4 regions of the Streptomyces sp. NPDC001492 genome follow, and region 1 is predicted to be linked to each of the others. Evidence: riboswitches for the same ligand, from Rfam matches in the RefSeq annotation. Region 1 holds a riboswitch; each other region holds the start of a gene.
The links. A riboswitch is a leader RNA that binds a small molecule or an ion and turns the genes downstream of it on or off. The one in region 1 is predicted to bind cyclic di-AMP.
Positions count from the first base shown of each region.

Region 1 (3,731 bases):
AACTCGGCGAGACCGGGGGACTCCTCGCCCTCGCCCGCCTCCTGCTCGAACTCCAGGGCCACGGCGGCGAGTTCCTGGAGGTTCTCGATGCGGGTCTCGTCCTGCGGGTCGGTGGAGGCCTGCAACTCGGCGAGGTAGCCGGTGCGTTCGAGGATCGCCTCCAGGACGGTCGCCGGGCCCGCGCCGGACTCGACGATCGTCCGGAGGTCCTCCATCAGCGTGTTGAACCGCTTGACGGCGTTGGCCGACCGCGCCGCCATGCCGTAGGCCTCGTCGACGCGGCGCAGCGCCTGCGGGAAGCTGATCTTCTCCCGCTGGGCGAGGGCGTCGATCATCGCCTCCGCGCGGTCGCCGATGCCGCGCTTGGGGACGTTCAGGATGCGGCGCAGCGGCACCGAGTCCTCGGGGTTGGCCAGCACCCGCAGATAGGCCAGGACGTCCCGGACCTCCTTGCGCTCGTAGAAGCGGACACCGCCGACGACCTTGTAGGGCAGGCCGACGCGGATGAAGACCTCTTCGAAGACACGGGACTGGGCGTTGGTGCGGTAGAAGACGGCGACGTCCGAGGCCTTCGTCTCGCCGGCGTCCGTGAGACGGTCTATCTCGTCGGCGACGAACTGGGCCTCGTCGTGCTCCGTGTCGGCGACGTAGCCGGTGATGCGGGCGCCCGCGCCCGCGTTCGTCCACAGGTTCTTGGGGCGGCGGGACTCGTTGCGCTCGATGACCGCGTTGGCCGCGGAGAGGATCGTCTGGGTGGAGCGGTAGTTCTGCTCCAGCAGGATCGTCGTCGCGTCCGGGTAGTCCTCCTCGAACTGGAGGATGTTGCGGATCGTCGCACCGCGGAAGGCGTAGATCGACTGGTCGGCGTCGCCCACGACGCACAGTTCGGCGGGCTGCAGGTCGTACTCGTTCGGCGGTACGTCCTCGTCGTGCGCGCCGGTGCCGACGAGTTCCCGTACGAGCGCGTACTGGGCGTGGTTGGTGTCCTGGTACTCGTCGACCAGGACGTGCCGGAAGCGACGGCGGTAGTGCTCGGCGACGTCCGGGAAGGCGCGCAGCAGGTTGACCGTCGTCATGATCAGGTCGTCGAAGTCGAGGGCGTTCGCCTCGCGCAGCCGCGACTGGTACATGGCGTAGGCCTGGGCGAGGGTCTTCTCGAAGCCGTCGGCGGCCTGGGCGGCGAAGTCCTCCTCGTCGATCAGCTCGTTCTTGAGGTTCGAGATCTTGGCGCTGAAGGACTTCGGCGGGTAGCGCTTGGGGTCGAGGTCCAGGTCGCGGCAGACCAGGGCCATCAGGCGCTTGCTGTCGGCCGCGTCGTAGATCGAGAACGACGAGGTGAAGCCGAGCTTCTTGCTCTCCCGGCGCAGGATGCGCACGCACGCGCTGTGGAAGGTCATCACCCACATCGCGTTCGCGCGCGGGCCGACGAGCTGCTCGACGCGCTCCTTCATCTCGCCCGCGGCCTTGTTGGTGAAGGTGATCGCGAGGACCTGGCCCGGATGCACGTTCCGCTCGCCCAGGAGGTAGGCGATGCGGTGGGTGAGCACGCGGGTCTTGCCGGAGCCGGCGCCCGCCACGATGAGCAGGGGGGTGCCGGAGTGGACGACGGCCGCGCGCTGGTTCTCGTTCAGCCCGTCCAGGAGCGCGGCCGGGTCGATCGCCGGGCGGGGGGCGCCGTTGCGGTAGTAGGCCTCCCGGTCCGGGGGCACGTCGAACTTCCCGCCGAACAGATCGTCCGGGACCGGCTCCGGTCCGTGATCGTCCTCGGGCGGCGGCGGAGGTTCCTCCTCGTGCCCGCGGGGGGCCTGGAGGTTCGCCAGGAAGCTGTCGTCAAAGAGGCTGCTCATCGCTCTCCGAGTCTAGGGCGCCCCACTGACAGCCCGCCGCCGCCCTGAGAACATCGCCGGAATCCACTGACTCCCCAGCCCCCGCCGGCCGCGGAATCCCTGATTCTTCCGGACCTGGCCGCGAGGTTTCCCTCCAGAACCGTGCCGTCACAGCCCGTAATTGAACAGGCCGAGACAGCTACCGAAGCGGGCAGATGTCGCCACTCCGGAAAAACACAGACAAGACGCCACGCTTCCTCCCGAACTGACGACTGCGTGCGGCCCGCTGACCAAAGGTCACGAAAATGTATCGGGCATATCGAACATCATCCTTCACAGGGGCCACACGAGTTGGCTACCGTTCCGGCAGGCCGCACGACCCCCACCGGCGAACGTCGCCGGGCCGCGCGGCCTCCGCCGAGTCCGGGGCGCCGCCGCGCATCCGGAGCCGGGGACCCACACCGACCTTGGGGTGAATCGGTCCTCCCTTTCGAGGCACGGACCGTAGGGCAACCCTTCCGAAGCACGCGCCCGAACCCGACAGCTAACTCGGTAGGCGGAAGACGGAAGGAGTCGCCTCCCTTGGCGTCGCACCGCAAGTCGCGCCCCGCGGGTACGCGCGTAGCAGGCATACGCACCCCCGCCCTCGCCACGGCCGCCCTCACCTCGGTGGCCCTGCTGTCCCAGTCGGCGAACGCCGCCCCCACTGCCGACGGCAAGCCCAGCCTCGAAGAGGTCGAGAAGAAGGTCGACGACCTCTACCGCCAGGCGGAGTCGGCCACCGAGAAGTACAACGCGGCCAAAGAGAAGACCACGAAGCAGCGCAAGAACGTCGACACCCTCCTCGACGACGTCGCCAGGCGCACGCAGAAGCTCAACGAGGAGCGGGAGCAGCTCGGTTCCTTCGCCGCGGCCCAGTACCGGACCGGAGCCGCCGCACCCGACACGGCGACCTTCCTGCTCGCGGACTCCCCACAGGACTACTTCGACCAGACGCAGCTCATGGGGCGGCTGACCTCTCGCCAGAAGAGCGCGGTCGACGACTACTTCACCGAGCAGTCCGCGACGATGAAGAAGCGCGAGGAGGCCTCCAGGAGCCTTCAGACGCTCACCGAGACGCAGAGCGACCTCCAGACCGCCAAGTCCACGGTGCAGAAGAAGCTCTCCGACGCGCGCGCGCTGCTGTCGAAGCTGACCGCCGAGGAGAAGGCGCGGCTCGCGGCTGTCCAGAAGCAGAAGGAGGAGGAGGCCGCGCGCAAGGCCGCGGAGCTGGCGAAGCAGCAGGCGGCGGCGGAGAAGGCCAAGGAAGAGGCCGCGGCCCGGGACAGCGGCTCCTCCGCGGGCTCGGGATCCACCTCCGCCGGCGACTCCTCGTACGCCACCAAGGCCGAGAAGGCGCTCGCCTTCGCCCGCGCCCAGATCGGCAAGCCGTACGTCTGGGGCGCCACCGGCCCCGACTCCTACGACTGCTCCGGCCTCACCCAGGCCGCCTGGAAGGCCGCGGGCGTCGACCTTCCGCGCACCACCTACGACCAGGTGAACGCCGGCACCACGGTCTCCCTCACCGACGCGCAGCCCGGCGACCTGATCTTCTTCTACGACGACATCAGCCACGTCGGCCTCTACATCGGCAACGGCATGATGATCCACGCCCCGAAGCCCGGCGCCTACGTCCGCGAGGAGTCGGTCTACTACGGCGGCGCATCGATCATCCACAGTGTGGTGCGGCCCGCCTGAGGCACCGGGGAGCAGAGCACGCGCGCGTGCGGGGCAGTTTGTGACGCACGCGCGCGTGGCCCGCCCTCAACCCGCGCCGCACTCCCTAGCATCGGCCCCATGCCCGGCAGCACCGGCCCCAAGGCCGGCCCGACCTTCCTCCGCGCCTGGTGGGCGCGGCGTTCGCCG
Region 1 is NZ_JBSFHW010000006.1:212,370-216,100, reverse strand. Features, by position in the region: gene pcrA (DNA helicase PcrA) at 1-1,847, opposite strand, end outside; cyclic di-AMP (ydaO/yuaA leader) riboswitch at 2,249-2,400, shown strand; gene ACWC1K_RS10510 (NlpC/P60 family protein) at 2,409-3,563, shown strand; gene ACWC1K_RS10505 (tellurite resistance/C4-dicarboxylate transporter family protein) at 3,663-3,731, shown strand, end outside.

Region 2 (3,731 bases), on a different contig from region 1:
GCGTGGTGCTCGGGGTTCTTCGAGAGCCGCCCGTCCGCGAGCGCCTGACGTGCGTCGGCGTAGCGGGTCACCAGCCATGCCTCGACCCCGCTGGGAAGTTTCGTCCAGTGGACGGGGGAGTGCTCGCGCAGCCAGGCGTAGGCCGGATACGGGTCGCCGGCGAATTCCCAGGTGAAGAGTTCGGGTGCGGTGTTCGGGACGTTCACAGGACGACCGTATCCGCAGCGCGCCGGCGGATGCGCCGCCGCTGCGAACCGGTCAAACGTGACGCGCGTTCAAGTCTGTGATCTTCACGTGATCTACGCGGCATTAACTTGTGACAAGTGATCGGCAGCCGCTACGTTCACGGTCCAGCGCGGTGGCATCGAACGCCTGTCGGTGTCATGCGCCGCGCGGTCACTGCTGTCTTGTGAAAGGCCTCCGCATGCTCTCCGGGAACGGTCGACACCGTCGCCCCCGTCAGGCTCCGGCAATCCTCGTCGCGGCCGGGGTGACCGGCTCCGCCATCGCGATCCCGCTCTTCGCCGCCGGCGGCGCGAGCGCCGCGGACGGCACCACCTGGGACAAGGTGGCGCAGTGCGAGACGGGCGGCTCCTGGAGCGAGAACGGCGGCAACGGGTTCTACGGCGGGCTCAAGTTGACCCAGGAGAACTGGGAGAAGTACGGCGGCCTCGACTACGCCCCCCGGGCCGACCTCGCCAGCCGTAACCAGCAGATAGCCGTCGCCGAGAAGCTCCTGGACGACCAGGGCGTCGGCGCCTTCCACACCTGCGGGCTGACCTCCGGGCTCACCAAGGACGCGGGTTCGGCCGACATCGACACCGGTGTGCTGGGCGGCGGTTCCGGTTCGTCCGATTCCTCCGGAGGGTCGGACTCGACCGGTCTCTCCAACTCCTCGGGCAGCGCTTCCGATAGGTCCTCTTCGTCGGATTCGTCCTCCAGCGCCTCCCCTTCGACCTCCGCGAGCGCGACGGACAACTCCACCGAATCCGGTACATCCGCCTCGCCTTCCACCTCTGCGTCCAAGAAGGCCACGGGCAACTCGCAGGGTGCCGACAGCTCGGCGACAGACGGGGCGAAGGGTGACGACTCGGACAATCCCGAGCCCCCGGCGTCCACTTGGACCCTCGTCGACACCGGCACGACCGGCACCGGCCGCCACCGCGGCGCCAGCGCCGAGGAGACGGCAGGCAAGGCCGCCGACTCGACCAAGGCCGACGGCGGCACGCACGACACGTACACCGTCCACGCCGGCGACACCCTCGCCTCGATCGCCGACTCCCTTCACCTGGACGGCGGGTGGCGTGCGCTCTACGCCGAGAACAAGAAGGCCATCGGTACCGACCCGAACCACATCTTCGCCGGTCAGACCCTGAAACTCAGTGCCGAATAGGGCGAAAAACAACGGGAGTTCACGTCACACTTCGCCACTGAATGTCCGGTTTGGTGAAAGTGTGGGATGAGTCTCAGAAGCCCTGATCGTCTTTGAAATTCGGCGGAACGCGTGTCTACCGTCGTCACCGCTCGTCAACACGAGCCCCGGCTGCCGCAACGCCGAATCCTGCCAGCGGCGGTACGGGAACAGTCGTCGCGTAAAGCGCCGTAGGCAGGAGCGGGGGACCCAAGGTAGGTGCCTGCCCGGGCAGTTGACGGGCGGCTAGGGGTGTAGCCGTGTCTCGTGAGAGCGAGAGCACGGCCGGGCAACTCAACCGGCCCGAACCCGACAGCTCACCTCGCAGGCGTCGGTGAGGGGATCGAACCATGCTGTTTTCCGGCAAGGGCAAGCACCGCCGTCCGTCCAAGGCCACCCGCGTCGCCGCGCTCGCCGGCGTCACTGGTGTCGCCATCGCCGCTCCGCTGATGGCGGCCGGCAACGCCTCCGCCGCCACCGCCTCCGAGTGGGACAAGGTCGCCCAGTGCGAGTCCGGCGGCAACTGGTCCATCAACACCGGGAACGGCTACTACGGCGGCCTGCAGTTCTCCGCCTCCACCTGGGCCGCGTACGGCGGCACCGCCTACGCCCCGCAGGCCAACCAGGCCAGCAAGGCGCAGCAGATAGCCGTCGCCGAGAAGGTCCTCGCCTCCCAGGGCAAGGGCGCCTGGCCGGTCTGCGGCACGGGCCTGTCCGGTGCCGCCTACAACGGCAGCGCCCCCTCCACCGGCGCCCGCTCCAGCGACTCGCAGGCCGCCTCCCGCTCCGCCGAGCGCCCGGCCGCGAAGACCGAGAGCACGAAGACCCAGAAGACCGTCACCACCCCGACCGGCAAGAAGGTCAAGAAGGGCGACGGCGAGTACAAGGTCGTCAAGGGCGACACCCTCAGCTCGATCGCCGAGAAGCACGGCGTCAAGGGCGGCTGGCAGAAGCTGTTCAAGCTGAACAAGGACATCGTCTCCGACGCCAACCTCATCTACCCGGGCCAGCAGCTGCACCTCAAGTGACGGCCTCGCGGTCTCCCCGCTCCGGTGCGTGTTCCCCCGTACGCACCGGGGCGGGGTTCTTTTTGCGCCCTCTCTTTGTTCCGTTCGGAAACAATTTACTCTCGGTTCTGCCCAAGAGGTGGTCGGCAGCGTGGCCGATCGGCCTCAGGCGGTTAGGCTCATCCCGCAGAGCCACCGCGCTACTGCCGTAGCCGTGTCACATCCAAGAAGGAGATGCTCGTGCCGTCCATCGACGTCGTCGTAGCCCGGGAAATCCTGGACTCCCGAGGCAACCCCACGGTCGAGGTCGAGGTCGGCCTCGACGACGGCAGCACGGGTCGTGCCGCCGTCCCGTCCGGCGCCTCCACGGGCGCCTTCGAGGCCATCGAGCTCCGCGACGGTGACCCCAACCGCTACCAGGGCAAGGGCGTCGAGAAGGCCGTCCTCGCCGTCATCGAGCAGATCGGCCCCGAGCTGGTCGGCTACGACGCCACCGAGCAGCGCCTGATCGACCAGGCCATGTTCGACCTGGACGCCACCGACAACAAGGGCTCCCTCGGCGCCAACGCCATCCTCGGCGTCTCCCTCGCCGTCGCCCACGCCGCCTCCGAGGCCAGCGACCTGCCGCTCTTCCGCTACCTGGGCGGCCCGAACGCGCACCTGCTGCCGGTGCCGATGATGAACATCCTGAACGGCGGCTCGCACGCCGACTCCAACGTGGACATCCAGGAGTTCATGATCGCCCCGATCGGCGCGGAGTCCTTCTCCGAGGCCCTGCGCTGGGGCGCCGAGGTCTACCACACCCTCAAGAAGGTGCTGAAGACCAAGGGCCTGTCCACCGGCCTCGGCGACGAGGGCGGCTTCGCCCCGAACCTGGAGTCCAACCGCGCCGCGCTCGACCTCATCATCGAGGCCATCAAGCAGGCCGGCTACGTCCCCGGCGAGCAGATCGCGCTCGCGCTCGACGTCGCCGCCTCCGAGTTCTACAAGGACGGCACGTACGAGTTCGAGGGCAAGTCCCGCTCGGCCGCCGAGATGACCGAGTACTACGAGGAGCTCGTGGCGGCCTACCCGCTCGTCTCCATCGAGGACCCGCTGTTCGAGGACGACTGGGCCGGCTGGAAGGTCATCACCGACAAGCTGGGCGACAAGGTCCAGATCGTCGGCGACGACCTGTTCGTCACCAACCCGGAGCGCCTGGCCCGCGGCATCGAGGAGGGCATCGCCAACGCCCTGCTCGTCAAGGTGAACCAGATCGGCTCGCTGACCGAGACCCTGGACGCCGTCGAGATGGCCCAGCGCAACGGCTTCAA
Region 2 is NZ_JBSFHW010000035.1:30,697-34,427, forward strand. Features, by position in the region: gene ACWC1K_RS35065 (cytochrome P450 family protein) at 1-206, opposite strand, end outside; gene ACWC1K_RS35070 (transglycosylase family protein) at 425-1,393, shown strand; cyclic di-AMP (ydaO/yuaA leader) riboswitch at 1,589-1,757, shown strand; gene ACWC1K_RS35075 (transglycosylase family protein) at 1,762-2,439, shown strand; gene eno (phosphopyruvate hydratase) at 2,653-3,731, shown strand, end outside.
Region 2: another riboswitch for cyclic di-AMP. It lies ahead of ACWC1K_RS35075 (transglycosylase family protein); the one in region 1 lies ahead of ACWC1K_RS10510 (NlpC/P60 family protein).

Region 3 (3,731 bases), on a different contig from region 1:
GCCGCCCTGGCCGGTGTACGGGGCGTACGGGTACCCGGCGGTGCCGAATCCCGCGTACAACCCGTACCGGTCGTAGGACCTGAGGCCAGTCACAGGACCAGGGGGGTCAGGCCGACGCTTCCGTCAGGCGGGCGACCTCGGTGTCCGTGAGCGTCAGCTCGCCCACCGCGAGCAGTGCCGGGAGCTGCTCCACCGTCCGCGCGGAGGCGATCGGGGCGGCGACCGTCGGCTGGGCCGCGAGCCAGGCCAGGGCCACCGTGGCGACCGGGGCGTCGTGGGCCTGGGCGATCTCGTCGAGGGCGGTCAGGACCCGCTGCCCCCGCTCGGACTCCAGGTGCTTGGCCGCGCCGCCCGCCCGCGGGCTGTCGACCGTCGTGCCGGGCCGGTACTTGCCGGTGAGGAAGCCGGAGGCGAGGGAGAAGTACGGGACGGCGGCCAGACCGTAGCGCGCGGCCAGGTCCTGCAGCTCGCCCTCGTACGTGTCGCGCGAGACCAGGTTGTAGTGCGGCTGCAGGGCCACGTACTTGGCCAGGCCCTCGCGGTCGGAGAACTCCAGGGAGGCGCGGAGCCGGTCGGGCGAGATGTTGGACGCGGCGATGTGCCGGACCTTGCCGGCCTGCACCAGCTCGTCGAGGGCGCCGACGATCTCCTCGACCGGCACCTCGGGCTTGTCGAAGTGGGTGTAGTAGAGGTCGATGTAGTCGGTGCCGAGGCGGCGCAGGGAGGCCTCGGCCGCGGCCTTGATGTTGGCCGCGGACAGGCCCTGGAACTCGGGGTGCTGGCTGACCTTGGTGGCGATGACCACGTCGTCGCGGTTGCCGCGCGCCCTGACCCACTTGCCGATGATCGTCTCGGACTCACCGCCCTGGTTGCCCTCGGCCCACGACGAATAGGAGTCGGCGGTGTCGACGAAGTTGCCGCCGGCGGCCGTGTAGGCGTCGAGCACGGCGAAGGAGGTGGCCTCGTCGGCGGTCCAGCCGAAGACGTTGCCGCCGAGGGAGAGCGGGAAGACCTCGAGGCCGGAGGAGCCCAGCTTGCGCAGAGAAGGAGAAGTCATGCCAGACGTCAACGTCCGCCCCGGAGGCCGGTCTTCCGCAGCGGGCGCAAAGATCCCGTAAACAAGCGGACTACGGCACTCCGGGTACGGACGGAGAACGTACCGGTGTCAGGGGTTGAGGCCCTTGCTGCGCAGCCACGTCATCGGGTCGATGCCGGTGTCCTGGCCGTCGGGGTGGACCTCGAGGTGCAGGTGCGGGCCGGTCACGTTGCCGGTGGCGCCGATGCGGCCGATGACGTCACCCGTGCCGACCTTCTGGCCGACGCTGACGCTGATCGACGACTGGTGGCAGAACCAGAGCTCCGTGCCGTCGTCGAGGGTGAGGATCGTGCGGTAGCCGTACGAGCCCGCCCAGCCGGCCTGGGTGATGGTGCCGGAGTGGATGGCCTTGATGAGCGTGCCCGTGGGGGCGGCGAAGTCGAGGCCCGTGTGGTAGCCGGAGGACCACATGGAGCCGGCCTGACCGAAGGTGCCGGTGATCGTGTACGACACGACCGGCAGCTTGAACTGCTTGGCCAGCTCGGCGAGCTTCGCGGCCTCGGCGGCCTTCTTGGCGGCCGCCTCCGCCTTCTCCTTCGCGGCGGCGGCCTTGGCCGCGGCCTCCTTCTCGGCCTTGGCGGCGGCGTCGTCGACCTGCTGGGCGAGGGCCGCCTCGGTGGCCGCCTGGCTCTTGCTGTCGATCTGGACCTGCTGCGACTCGGCCTGCGCCATGATCCGGTCGCGCAGCGCCTCACCGGCGCCCTGCGCGGTGCCTGCGGACGTGGTGGCGACATCGCTGAGCGCGGTCGCGGAGCCCTTGGGGGCGTCGGAGCCGCCGTCGAAGACATGGCCCACGGAGGCGAGATCGGGCATGGAGATCGACACCGGCGGCTTGCCGGTGTTGGCGCTGGCCATGCCGCCCGCGCCGACGGCGGCTATGACGCCGACGCCGAGGACCGTGGAGCTGCGGGCGAGTCCCCCGCCGCGCTGCTTGGCGACGCGGTGCCGGCCGCGTACCGGGGCGAGGGAGTCCTCGGTGGGATTCCACTCCTCCCAGGGGCCCTCGTCGGTGCGTCGGACGGCGAAGCCGAAGGGCTCGGTGCTCGGCACGAACGGGGCTTGTGGGGCAGGCGGGTTGGACGCCACGTGGGCGTGCTCCTTTCCTTCCTTCTCGCCTACCGGGTTAGCTGACGGGTTCGGAGCAGGAAGGTCTCCTACGCGCGTATACCTGCCGTGCTGCCACGGCTGTATCAGCGCGATTCACCCCAGGGTGGTGGTTCCCCGGTTCCCTTGCGGGATTCGGCGCGTGCGCACGGAGCCGCCTCTTGTGACGGCTGGGACGACCGCGCTGCGTTATCGAACGTTAATAGACCCGGGGTGCCGATTCCAAGGTGTTCCGCTTGATCATTAACCTTTCCGACCTGGACGTACGGCGCATGAACGGCGAAAAACGGGCGAGTTGACCGCACCTCAGAAACCCCACAAGTATTGACCGTATGTCAGTTGTTATGCGGAGTGGGTTCACCTGATCACACCCGGTCACCTACGGGAAGGAAGTGTGAAGACGGTCAGGGCCGTCGTACGGCGAGCAGCGCCATGTCGTCCGCCATGGCCTCACCGGCGTATCTGCGCACCTCCCGCGCGAGGGTGACGAGCAGCGCCGCGGGGTCGTGGAAGACCCGGCCGGCGAGCCGTTCCGCGGGCTCGAAGAACACCCCCTGCTCGTCCCGCGCCTCCGACAGCCCGTCGGTGTACAGCAGCAGCGTGGCCCCACTGCGGAACGCGGTCTCCTCGGCGCGGTCGGGCCAACTCCCGAGCCCGCCCATGCCGAGCGGCAGGGCGGGCTCGCGGGCGTGCAGGGTGCGCACGGTGCCGTCCGGGCACAGCAGCAGCGGGGGCGGATGGCCGCGGGTGACGATGCGTACGACGCCTTCGCCGTGCGGGAGTTCGGCGAGCACGGCGGTCGTGAACCCCTCGAACAGCTCGATCCCCGCCCGCCGCGTCGCCTCGCGCTCCAGCGCCCGGTCCAGCCGCTGCGCGACCGCCTCCAGCGTGGCCTCCTGCTCGGCGGCCTCCCGGAAGGCCCCGATGACCACGGCCACGGCGGCCACCGCCCCCATTCCCTTTCCGCGTACGTCGCCCACGACCAGCCGTACGCCGTGCGGGCTGTCCTGCACGGCGTACAGGTCGCCGCCGATGGACGCGTCCGCCTGCGCGGCCTCGTACCGTGCCGCGATCGCGAACCCGCCGATCCGCTCGGCGGGCTCGGGCAGCACGGCGCGCTGGGCGGCCTCGGCGATCTCGCGCTGCGAGGCGAGCTCCTCGCGGCTGCGGCGGACGAGGAGGTTGATGAGGACGGCCAGCACGGAGACCGTCGACACGGTGGCCAGCTCGGTCACCGCCTCGACCTGGAGGAGGATGCCCACCTCGGCGTGGATCGCGGTGACGACCAGGACGGTCGCGACGCCGGTGAGGACCGTCCCCCGGCGCGAGTAGAGCGGGGCGGCGACCAGGGGTGCGGCCGTGAAGAGGGGGCCCGCCGTGAACCGCGACGGGGTGAGGTAGTCGTAGCAGGTCCCGCCGACGATCAGCAGCGCCGGGAGCAGCCGCACGAAGGTGCGTGCGTATGAGATCGGCCCCTCGTGCTCCACCCCTCAAGGTTTCCCGGGACGGCGGCGCGGGGCGAGCCGGATGG
Region 3 is NZ_JBSFHW010000041.1:20,825-24,555, forward strand. Features, by position in the region: gene ACWC1K_RS38065 (PrsW family intramembrane metalloprotease) at 1-76, shown strand, start outside; gene ACWC1K_RS38070 (aldo/keto reductase) at 107-1,057, opposite strand; gene ACWC1K_RS38075 (M23 family metallopeptidase) at 1,166-2,182, opposite strand; cyclic di-AMP (ydaO/yuaA leader) riboswitch at 2,194-2,351, opposite strand; gene ACWC1K_RS38080 (PP2C family protein-serine/threonine phosphatase) at 2,605-3,687, opposite strand.
Region 3: another riboswitch for cyclic di-AMP. It lies ahead of ACWC1K_RS38075 (M23 family metallopeptidase); the one in region 1 lies ahead of ACWC1K_RS10510 (NlpC/P60 family protein).

Region 4 (3,731 bases), 210 kb from region 1:
CTCGGTCCCCGGCCTGTACTTCACCGGCCTGCCGGCCGCGGCGTCGTACGGCCCGGTGATGCGTTTCGTGTGCGGTACCGAGTTCGCCTCCCCGAGGCTGGCCAAACACCTCGCGGCAGCGCACGGCTAGGCCGGGGCCGCCGGCCCCTGCCTGATGATGAAGAGCCACCAAGGATAAGGGAGTTGGGCGAGGGGCGGTGGGGCAACCAGCCGTCGTCCGGTTCGCGATGAGTCGGTGGGGCGTCCTGTCCGTATTCTCTGATCATGGCCGCACCCACCGCATATGCACTCATCGCCACCGACCTGGACGGCACGCTGCTCCGAGGCGACGACACGCTGTCCGACCGGTCCCTCGCCGCGCTCGCCCGGGTCGCCGGGGCCGGCGCCCGGCACCTCGTCGTGACGGGCCGGCCGGCCCCCAGGGTGCGGCCGCTCTTCGACCAACTGGGCGGCAGGGGGCTCGCGGTGTGCGGGCAGGGCGCGCAGGTGTACGACGTGGGCGCGGACCGTCTGCTGTGGTCCGTCACCCTGGACCGGGAGCTGGCCGAGACCGCCCTCGGCAAGATCGAGGCCGAGGTGGGTCAGGTGTACGCGGCTGTCGACCAGGACGGCGTCGAGGGACTCACGCTCATCGAACCGGGCTACCTGATGCCGCATCCGACGCTGCCGGCGGTTCGGGTCGACCGGCGCGACGACCTGTGGTGCGAACCCATCAGCAAGGTGCTGCTGCGCCATCCCGCCCTGTCCGACGACGAGTTGGCGGCGACGGCACGCTCGGTCGTCGGCTCGCTGGCCACCGTCACCATGTCGGGGCCGGGGACCGTCGAACTCCAGCCATGCGGCATCACCAAGGCGACGGGCCTCGCACTGGCCGCCGCACACCTGGGGCTCGGCCCTGAGCAGACGATCGCCTTCGGCGACATGCCCAACGACATCCCCATGTTCGACTGGGCCGCCCATGGCGTCGCCATGGCCAACGCCCACCCCGAACTCAAGGCGGTGGCCGACGAGATCACCCTGTCGAACGAGGACGACGGCATCGCCGTCGTCCTCGAGCGACTGTTCATCGAGTCCGGGGAGCTCGCCGCGGTTCGGGCCGCGCCCTGAAGGGGCGCGGGGCTGTATCTCTCTGCGGCTCCGCGGCCGGCCACGATGGTGCCGCAGAGGACCGACAGCCCACCGCGGCACTTCTGGCGCAACGCTCAGTACGCACCGAACACGTTGTCGATCGACCCGTACCGCGCGGCAGCGTACTTGCAGGCGGCCGTGATGTTCGCGATCGGGTCGAAGGGGTTCATCGCTGTGCCGGGCACGTGGTAGGCGAGGAACGTCGGGTCGATGACCTGCAGCAGCCCCTTGGACGGAGTGCCGGCGAGCGCGTTCGAGTCCCAGTTGTTGATGGCGGCCGGGTCGCCCGAGGACTCGCGGATGATGTTGCGGTAAATGCCGTTGTACGTCCCGGGGATTCCGTTCTGCTTCATGACCTGGAGGGCGCCCCGGATCCAGCCGTCGAGATTGTCGGCGTAACCCATCGACTTCACGTTGGCGACGGTCGGGGTGGCGGCGGACGCGGTGTTCGCCCCGATGAGCGGAAGGGCGAGAACGGCGGCGCCGGTACCGGCGACGGCGAGCTTGCGGGCGAGGCGGTTGCTTCTGGGACGGCGGTGCTGACCTGTTGCAGGCATGGCGGGATCCTCTCCGTCGCCTGCGAGGTGAGCTGTCGGGTTCGGGCGGGGAGATGCCCGGCCGCGCAGCCTTACGGCGACGCGGCTTCACCCCTAGCCGCACCGGGATGCCCGGTCCGGCGGCCTACCTGGTTCCCCCGCTCCTGCCGTGCGAGTGAGTCGGTCGATGGTCGTGCCCGGGCGGCGGCAGGATTCGGCGTCCACCCGACAGGCCGGGAACGTATGCGAGAGCACATGGCGGGAACAAGTGTCGGGCTCACAGGGCATGCCTATTGACCTTGGTCTGAGGCTTATGGGGCGCTTGATCCTTTGCGGTTGCCAAGCCTCAACTCGCGTACGGGGGTGGGGAAGCAGCGGGGGAATCGTCACCGCGCGCCCGTCGTGCCGTGTGAGTCAAGTCACCGGCGTCCGCAAGAAGCGGCAAAAAGGGCAATGACCCCAACTCATAGTCAATCAGCCGCCCACCGCCTCATTGGAGGGCGAAAGCGGAACCTGTCGTGTGGTGCACGTCGTTGTCATGACGGTCGCCCGTCGAGCACCCCGGGCCGGGATCCGGAGGTCCTCGTGAGTCGTTTCGTGGGGGAAGGATGTTTCGGGCTCGCGCAAACGAGGGACGCGCCGAGCGGCGCGCCGGGAACGGGCCGGGGACGCTCCGAGAGGCGGGTCGGCCGACACCCCGATAGACAAGTCGAGAGATATCCGTTCTTATCGGTTGATCAAAAACATACCGGTCGTGATCCGATACCGCCCGGGCTGGACGGGTGGGTGGCATCGGTGATCGAAAGGTGACCGGATACGCTGACTTGAGTGATGTCAGCGACCTATCGACAAACCGTGTAACCGCCAGTAGACACCAGCAGACAGGAGACCCCTCGTGACCGTCGTCGGGCCGTTCGGGCTGAGCGTGCGGGACCAGGCTCTGGAAGCCGATGTCCAGGCCGGATTGGCGGCCGTCGAGGAAGGTTTGCTCGAAGCCACCAAGAGTGAGGTGCCCTTCATCACGGAGGCCGCCCAGCACCTGGTGCGGGCGGGCGGGAAGCGGTTCCGCCCGCTGCTCGTGATGCTCGCCGCCCAGTTCGGTGATCCGTATGCGCCGGGGGTCGTGCCGTCGGCCGTGGTGGTGGAGCTGACCCATCTGGCGACGCTGTACCACGACGACGTGATGGACGAGGCCGCCGTGCGGCGCGGCGTCGACAGCGCCAACACCCGCTGGGGCAACTCGGTGGCGGTTCTCACCGGCGACTTCCTGTTCGCGCGCGCCTCGCACATCCTCGCCGACCTCGGGCCCGAGGCGGTCCGGGTCCAGGCCGAGGCGTTCGAGCGCCTGGTCACGGGGCAGATCCTGGAGACGGCGGGGCCGCAGGACGGCCGGGACCCGGTCGACCACTACCTGGACGTGCTCGGCGGCAAGACGGGTTCGCTGGTGGCCGTGTCGTGCCGCTTCGGGGCGATGATGTCGGGCGCCGACGAGACGGTCGTGGACGTGCTGACGCAGTACGGGGAGCGGCTGGGAGTCGCCTTCCAGCTGGCGGACGACGTACTGGACATCGCCTCCGAGTCGCGCGAGTCCGGGAAGACGCCCGGGACCGACCTCCGCGAGGGGGTCCCCACCCTTCCGGTGCTGCGACTGCGGGAGCGGGCGGCCCGGCTGGGGCTCGCCGAGGACATCGCCTTGTGCGAGCTGCTGGACTCCGACCTGAGCGACGACGCGCGGCACGCCGAGGCGCTCGCCGGGCTGCGTGAGCATCCCGCGCTGGAGCAGGCGCGCCGGGACACGGTGCGGTACGCGGAGGACGCGCGAGCGGCGCTGGCCCCGCTGCCGGAGTGCGATGCGAAGCTGGCGCTGATGGAGATGTGCGACGCCGTGGTTCATCGGGCCGGCTGAGCTGCCGCTCCGACCTGCGTCTTCGAGTGCTGTGACGCACGTCACAGATCTGGACTGAGTCCAGAATGAGATCGCTTCCGTAGTCCTCCCCAGAAGGCCGACGCAGGGGGTGTCGGCCGGTCTACGGGGAGAAAACAGCATCATGGGCATGAACACGACGT
Region 4 is NZ_JBSFHW010000006.1:5,102-8,832, forward strand. Features, by position in the region: gene ACWC1K_RS09500 (FAD-dependent oxidoreductase) at 1-130, shown strand, start outside; gene ACWC1K_RS09505 (HAD family hydrolase) at 265-1,107, shown strand; gene ACWC1K_RS09510 (transglycosylase SLT domain-containing protein) at 1,203-1,685, opposite strand; cyclic di-AMP (ydaO/yuaA leader) riboswitch at 1,690-1,860, opposite strand; gene ACWC1K_RS09515 (polyprenyl synthetase family protein) at 2,560-3,570, shown strand; gene ACWC1K_RS09520 (CHRD domain-containing protein) at 3,719-3,731, shown strand, end outside.
Region 4: another riboswitch for cyclic di-AMP. It lies ahead of ACWC1K_RS09510 (transglycosylase SLT domain-containing protein); the one in region 1 lies ahead of ACWC1K_RS10510 (NlpC/P60 family protein).